Regions from separate parts of the Streptomyces chengmaiensis genome, predicted to be linked through region 3. Evidence: riboswitches for the same ligand, from Rfam matches in the RefSeq annotation. Region 3 holds a riboswitch; each other region holds the start of a gene.
The links. A riboswitch is a leader RNA that binds a small molecule or an ion and turns the genes downstream of it on or off. The one in region 3 is predicted to bind cobalamin.

Region 1 (2,257 bases), on a different contig from region 3:
ATCGGCGCGCTGGTGCCGGCGGCGATCATGTCGATCGCCGCGGCGAACCTGTTCACCCGCAACATCTACAAGGACTTCATCCGGCCCGACGCCACCCCGGAGCAGGAGACCAAGGTCTCCAAGCTGGTGTCGCTGCTGGTGAAGGTCGGCGCACTGGCGTTCGTGCTGACCATGGACAAGACGGTCGCCATCAACTTCCAGCTGCTGGGCGGCATCTGGATCCTGCAGACCTTCCCCGCGCTGGTGGGCGGCCTGTTCACCCGCTGGTTCCACCGCTGGGCGCTGCTCGGAGGCTGGGCGGTCGGCATGATCTACGGCACGGCGGCGGCGTACGGCGTGGCCAGCCCAACGCAGAAGCACTTCGGCGGCTCGTCGGCCGCGATCCCCGGAATCGGTGAGATCGGCTACATCGGCCTCACGGCGTTTGTGCTGAACGTCATCGTGACGGTGGTGCTGACCTTCGTCATGCGGGCGTTGAAGGCGCCGGAGGGCGTGGACGAGACCAGGCCGTCGGACTACACGGCGGACGCGGGGGAGCCCGGGGAGCGGCGGCGGGAGCTGCCGAAGGTGGGCGCGGACGCGGCCGGCTGAGGCGCTTGCGCCTGCGGGGGCCCTTCCCCTCCCATAACCGGGGGCGGGCCCCCAGACCCCCAGGCACGGCCTTCGGCCGTGTCCTCGACCTTCCCCAGGCACCTCCCCGGACTCCGTCCGGGGTGCCCCAGCGGGCTTGGCTGGCTACGCCAAGTCCCAGCCCCGCCAGCGCTTGAGGCCCAAGGACCAGAAACCCAGCCCCGCCAGCGCTTGAGGCCCAAGGACCAGAAACCCAGCCCCACCGACGCTTCAGGCGCAAGGACCAGAAACCCAACCCCGCCGACGCTTCAGGCGCAAGAACCAGACGTCCAGCCACCCGCGCTTGAGGCGCGAGGACCAGAAACCCAGCCCCGCCCGCGCTTGAGGCGCGGGGACCAGAAACCCAGCCCCGCCGGCGATTGAGGCGCGGGGGTTCGGGGGCGGAGCCCCCGAGAAAACGGGGTCTGGGGCGGAGCCCCAGTGACAGGAAGAGGCCGGGCCGACACAACATGTAGGGCCGTCCGCATCACACCGCCCCCACATGTATGCTCATCCTCGCTGCCGCCCAGGGGAATCCGGTGCGAATCCGGAACTGTCCCGCAACGGTGTGCCGTGGTGCGCTTTGTCGCATCCACAGGCCAGTCCGAGGACCTGCCGGCAGCGCGTCCGGCTCGACCGAACCGGACGCCAGAGACGTCCGGGCCTCGCGGAATTGGGCCGGTGGACGACGCGCGGCCGCCCATGCGACGGCGTGCGCGCCCGTGCCCCGTTCCCCCGCCGGCCCAGAGCCGAGCGAGGGAGAGCACCACGTGACCATCGCGCCAGCCGATCCGGCTTCAGGCATCTCCGAGCGGGTGGGCGACGGCCCCGGGACCGCGCTGCTGCGGACCCTGACCGACCTCACCGCCGATCTGCCCGACACCGACCCGGGCCGGGTCGCCGCCGCCGCACTGCGCGGCCGGCACGCCGGTTCGGACGAGGCCGAGTTGCGTTCGCTGGCCACCGAGGCCGCCGCGGGGCTGATCTCCGAGGACCCCGCGTACTCCCGGCTCGCCGCCCGGCTCCTCACCCGGACCATCGCCGAGGAGGCGGCCGGTGAGGGGGCGGTCTCGTTCTCCGCGTCCATCGCCGTGGGCTGCCGCGAGGGCCTGATCGCCGACCGGACCGCGGAGTTCGCCCGGCTGCACTCTGCACGGCTGGACTCGCTCGTCGACCAGGCGCTCGCCCAGGGCGCCGACGACCGCTTCGGCTACTTCGGTCTGCGCACCCTCCACAGCCGCTATCTGCTGCGCCACCCGATCACCCGCAATGTCATCGAGACCCCGCAGCACTTCATGCTGCGCGTGGCCGCCGGGCTGGCCGAGGACGACTCGATCCGCGCCCTGGAGGAGGTAGCCGCGCTTTACGGGCTGATGAACCGGCTCGACTATCTGCCGTCCTCCCCCACGCTGTTCAACTCCGGCACCCGCCATCCGCAGATGTCCTCCTGCTATCTGCTGGACTCCCCGCTGGACGAGCTCGACTCGATCTACGACCGCTACCACCAGGTGGCGCGGCTGTCGAAGCACGCGGGCGGCATCGGTCTGTCGTACTCACGCATCCGCTCCCGCGGCTCGCTGATCCGCGGCACCAACGGCCACTCCAACGGCATCGTCCCTTTCCTGCGGACGCTGGACTCCTCGGTCGC
Region 2 (2,257 bases), on a different contig from region 3:
TGGGCGTCGCGACCCGCCGGGCGTCGCGGCTGCGCCTCGGTGTGCCGGCCGTCGTTGACGTCCGCTGCACTCAGGCATGACGCGGCCGCCTGCGCCGTCGCGCCGCACGCAGCGAACCCATACCCGGAACGACCGTTCCAAGATACAGGCAGCGCCACTCCCGCACCAGCTCCATGGCGGTATCCTGGAATCGTCAGTCCAGGTTCCCGGGGTGAGGCGTGCCAGACATCAAGCACTTTGACGCGGACGCGACCCTGGACACGGTCGTGCGTCTCTTCTGGCGCGACGGAATGGTCTCGACCGGAATCCAGGACGTGGTGTCGGCCACGGGAGTCAACCGGTCCAGCCTCTACGCCACGTTCGGCGGCAAGCAGGAGCTCTACCGAGCGGCGCTGCGGCGCTATGCAGAGCGGCGTTCCCAGCCGGCGTTCCGCCGCCTCGCCGAGGACGAGCGCGGGCTTCCCGCGGTTCGCGACTTCTTCGCCGAGCTGATCGAGGCGTGCTGCCACGGCGAGTACGCGCGCTGGGGTTGCATGATCTCCAACGCCCACGCGGGCGCCGAGAGCGGCGACCCCGAAGTGCGTGCCCTGCTCGACCGTCTGTACCGGGAACTCCGGGGGTCCCTGCACGCGGCGCTCGTCACGGCCGGCCGGCTGAATCAACTGGATCCGGGCGTCGACCCGGACTCGATGGCGGAGGCACTCGCTCTCCTCGCCCATGGTGTGAACCTGCGCTCGCGGGCCGGAGTCGACGCCCGCACCCTGCACCGAACAGTGACCGCCACCCTGGACGCGATCGGCGCGATCGGCGGGCACGGGACGACCGCCCCTTGAGAGGGTCCGAGCGCAGCCCCGTTGCGGTGGCCGGGGCGGGGCCCTGGGCAGCAGTGGGAGCGTGCGCCCGGGAGGCCGTGCCCGCGGCACCCCGAACCGTCTCAGCCCACCTGCCCGGAATGCGGGCTGCCGCATCCGTCTTCGAGCCGCTCCCGCTAGGCTGACCGACGCAGCTGGTTCGCCCTGTCCTCCAGACAGGCGCGTCGCAAGAGGGAACCCGGTGGGAATCCGGGACTGCCCCGCAGCGGTGAGCGGGAACGACCGCCGTCATACGCACTGGACCCGAACCGGGTCCGGGAAGCGACGGCCAGTAGGAGTGCGCCCTTTCCGGGCCGCACGCGCCCGCGAGTCCGAAGACCTGCCCGTTGCCCGCGTACGGACGATCGTGCGCGGACATCCCGGTGACCTCGAGGGCGGGTCGGCGACCACACCAGGCGAACGGCCTGCCACGGCCGTTGCGGCCGCCTGCGTCTCCCCCTTCGCGCTCTCCCCCGGTTCCCGGGATGCCCAGGACATCTTCGCGAAGGAGAGAGTGTCATGACGAAGCCCGCAGCCGCGGCTGCACGGGCCACCGTGCACGGCTACCCCCGACAGGGGCCGAACAGGGAACTGAAGAAGGCGGTCGAGGGCTACTGGAAGGGCACGGTCACCGCCGACGCCCTGGCCGGGACCGCCGCGGAACTGCGCCGGGCGAACTGGCGTGAGCTGGCCCGTGCAGGCGTTCACGAGGTGCCGACCGGTGACTTCTCGTACTACGACCATGTCCTCGACACCACGGTGATGGTCGGGGCGATCCCCGAACGGCACCGTGCGGCGGTCGCCGCCGACGCCCTGGACGGGTACTTCGCGATGGCCCGCGGCACCCAGGACGTCGCGCCCCTGGAGATGACCAAGTGGTTCGACACCAACTACCACTACCTGGTGCCGGAACTGGGCCCCGACACCGTCTTCACCGCGGACTGTGCCAAGCAGACCGGCGAACTGCGGGAGGCGCTGGCCCTCGGGCCGGCCGCCCGGCCCGTGCTCGTCGGCCCGGTCACCTATCTGCTGCTGGCCAAGCCCGCGCCCGGCGCCGCCGCGGACTTCGAACCGCTCACCCTGCTGGATCGGTTGCTTCCGGTCTACGCCGAGGTGCTGGCCGATCTGCGGGCGGCAGGCGCCGAATGGGTGCAACTCGACGAGCCGGCCCTCGTCCAGGACCGAACCCCCGCCGAACTGAACGCCGCCGCCCGCGCCTACGGGAACCTCGGCGGTCTTGCCGACCGCCCCAAGCTGCTCGTCGCCTCCTACTTCGGCCGACTCGGCGAGGCCCTGCCGGTGCTCGCCGAGTCCCCGGTGGACGGACTGGCCCTCGACTTCACCGGCGCCGCCGCCGCGAACCTCGAGGGTCTCGCAGCGGTGGGCGGCCTGCCTGGCAGGCGGCT
Region 3 (2,257 bases):
CGTAGCGGCGGTCCGCCTTGACCGCGTCGGCGGAGGACGTCCACTGCTCGCCCGTCAGCCAGATCTTCGCGTCGCCGCCCTTGGCGTACACGGCCTCGAAGCCGAGCTGAAGGTTGCCGGCGCTTCTGTCGCCCGCCCAGGGGTACGTGCCGCCTGCGTCCTTGATGAGCCGGCCGAGGTAGCTGCCGCCGGGGGCCATGCTCCACTGGCCCTGGTACATGGTGCCGGGCAGCACCTTCACCGGCTCGCTCTTCTCCGCGGCCTTGGCGGCCCTGGCGGCGACCTTGCCGTAGTCCGACTCGATGGTGTCGAACAGTTCGCCCGCCCGCTTCTCGGCCCCGGTCAGCGCGGCCACCGCCTTGACCCACTCGGCCCGGCCCAGCGGACTGGGCTCCAGCCACTCGGCGTTGGCGACGACCGCGATGCCCGCCTGGCGCAGCTTCGGGTACTGCGGGTCGTCGGCGCCGCCGGTCATCAGCACATCGGGCTTGGCCGCGATGACCTTCTCCGCGTCGATGCTGTTGTCGGCCGCGTACACCGCGACCTCGCCGGACCTCACCCGCTCACGCACCTCGGGCGAGCTGATGTAGGCGCTGTTGCCGACGCCGGTCAGCACATCGAGTGTGCCGGTCTCGGTCAGCAGCGGCAGATGCGTGGTGGACGCCGAGTAGAGGCTCTTGACCGGTGTGGTGATCTGTGGCGCCTCTGCCAGCTCGCCGGTCAGCTTCGGCTTGGGGGCTCCGCACCTGACCAGGACGTACGTCTCCGGCTTGCCCTTGGGGAAGGGTTCCTTGACGGTGAGGACCTGATAGCTCTTCGCATAGCGCAGGGTGAAGTTCCGGGCGTGCTCCACCCGGGACTTGACGGGGAAGTAGTCCTTGGCGGGGTCGAAGTCCGCGATGCAGCCGTCGCCGCCGCTCTCGGCGGCCTTGGTGTCCGCGGCGGGCGGTGCGGAGTCGCCGCCGCAGGCGGTGAGCGCGAGGCTCAGCGCGAGCAGCGACGCGGTGGCGGCGGCGGTCGTGGCGGTTGTGGCGGTCGAGCGGCGCGCGGGCATGCGCCTGCGCAGCAGGGAAACGGGCACGATGGCTCCTGGCGTGCGAAAGGGAAACGCCTGACGGCGTGGGGAAGAAGACGTCCGGTGCCGGGAGCCGCTCAGCAGCGGCCCGGGGTCGGCACGGCAGGCTGCACGGAGGAGCTGTCACAGATACGCGGGCACACGGGTGCCACCGTCCTCTCTCGGGGAGATCCGCCCCGGAACGTCGAGGTGCGACGGCGTGAGTCTCCTGACTCGGGATCGACGCTTCCCCGGCCTTCCCACCCTTCAGCAGGCGGTGGCCATGGCGGAGTCGCTCCCCCTACACAGTGGCGGTACCGTGCCGGAATCTCACCGGCTTCCTCGTCCGCCGTCGCGTTGTCGTCAGGAAGCATCTCAGAGGGGGGCGGGGTGTGCCAGGGCCTGGCTCACCCCGCACTACTGTGCGCCCCCGCCCCCGCGCCCGCGCTCCCCTCGGGCCGTCGACCGGACCGCCTGCGCCGCCGTACGGCCGCGGTTCCGGCGACGGCCAGCAGCACCGCGAAGGCCGCGGCGGCGGTTCCGGGCCCGGCGGCGTCCACGGCGTCCGCGATGGCGCGCTGGACGGCTCCGGCCGCGTCGATGACCGGGTCCTGGGCAGCCGGGTCGTTCTGCACCCGGATCTCGTACCAGCCGTAGTACGCCACATACGCGCCGATGAGCAGCAGCAGTACGCCGCCGATGCGGGGCGCGAGCCGACCGAGGGCGCGCAGCCGGCCGACGGCGGCGCTGCGGGTGAGGGCGACGGTCAGCGAGGCCGCGCCGACGATGATGCCCATACCGGCGGCGTACGCGGCGAACAGCGCGATCCCCTCGCCGGTCGAGCCGCTGCGGAAGGCGGAGACGACGATGGCGAGGAACGGCGCGATGGTGCAGCCCAGCGAGGCGGTGGCGTACGCCATCCCGAACAGCGCCATCGAAGGAACCGAGCGGGTCACGGACGGAGCGCGCCGCACCTTGGGGGCGAGGGCCGGCAGTTGGCGTCCGGCGGCCAGCCACGCCCCGGCGGCCGCCATCAGCGCGCCGAAGCCGATGGTGAACCACGGGAGCTGCTCCTGCACCCGGCCGGCGACGGGCAGGATCGCCAGCCCGAAGACGCCGAAGAGGGCGGCGAATCCGGCGGTGATCGCGGCGGTGGCGGTCAGCGCCCGGCCGACGGCCGCCGTACGGCCGGGGGAGTCGTCA

Region 1: another riboswitch for cobalamin. It lies ahead of QCN29_RS01690 (ribonucleoside-diphosphate reductase subunit alpha); the one in region 3 lies ahead of QCN29_RS19415 (ABC transporter substrate-binding protein).
Region 2: another riboswitch for cobalamin. It lies ahead of metE (5-methyltetrahydropteroyltriglutamate--homocysteine S-methyltransferase); the one in region 3 lies ahead of QCN29_RS19415 (ABC transporter substrate-binding protein).

What each region holds. Positions count from the first base shown of each region.
Region 1 covers NZ_JARWBG010000001.1:383,560-385,816, forward strand. Annotated here, with positions in the region: gene mctP (monocarboxylate uptake permease MctP) at 1-591, shown strand, start outside; cobalamin riboswitch at 1,116-1,243, shown strand; gene QCN29_RS01690 (ribonucleoside-diphosphate reductase subunit alpha) at 1,380-2,257, shown strand, end outside.
Region 2 covers NZ_JARWBG010000003.1:114,393-116,649, forward strand. Annotated here, with positions in the region: gene QCN29_RS03870 (TetR/AcrR family transcriptional regulator) at 219-833, shown strand; cobalamin riboswitch at 991-1,213, shown strand; gene metE (5-methyltetrahydropteroyltriglutamate--homocysteine S-methyltransferase) at 1,371-2,257, shown strand, end outside.
Region 3 covers NZ_JARWBG010000022.1:60,584-62,840, reverse strand. Annotated here, with positions in the region: gene QCN29_RS19415 (ABC transporter substrate-binding protein) at 1-1,081, opposite strand, end outside; cobalamin riboswitch at 1,262-1,437, opposite strand; gene QCN29_RS19410 (cytochrome c biogenesis CcdA family protein) at 1,462-2,257, opposite strand, start outside.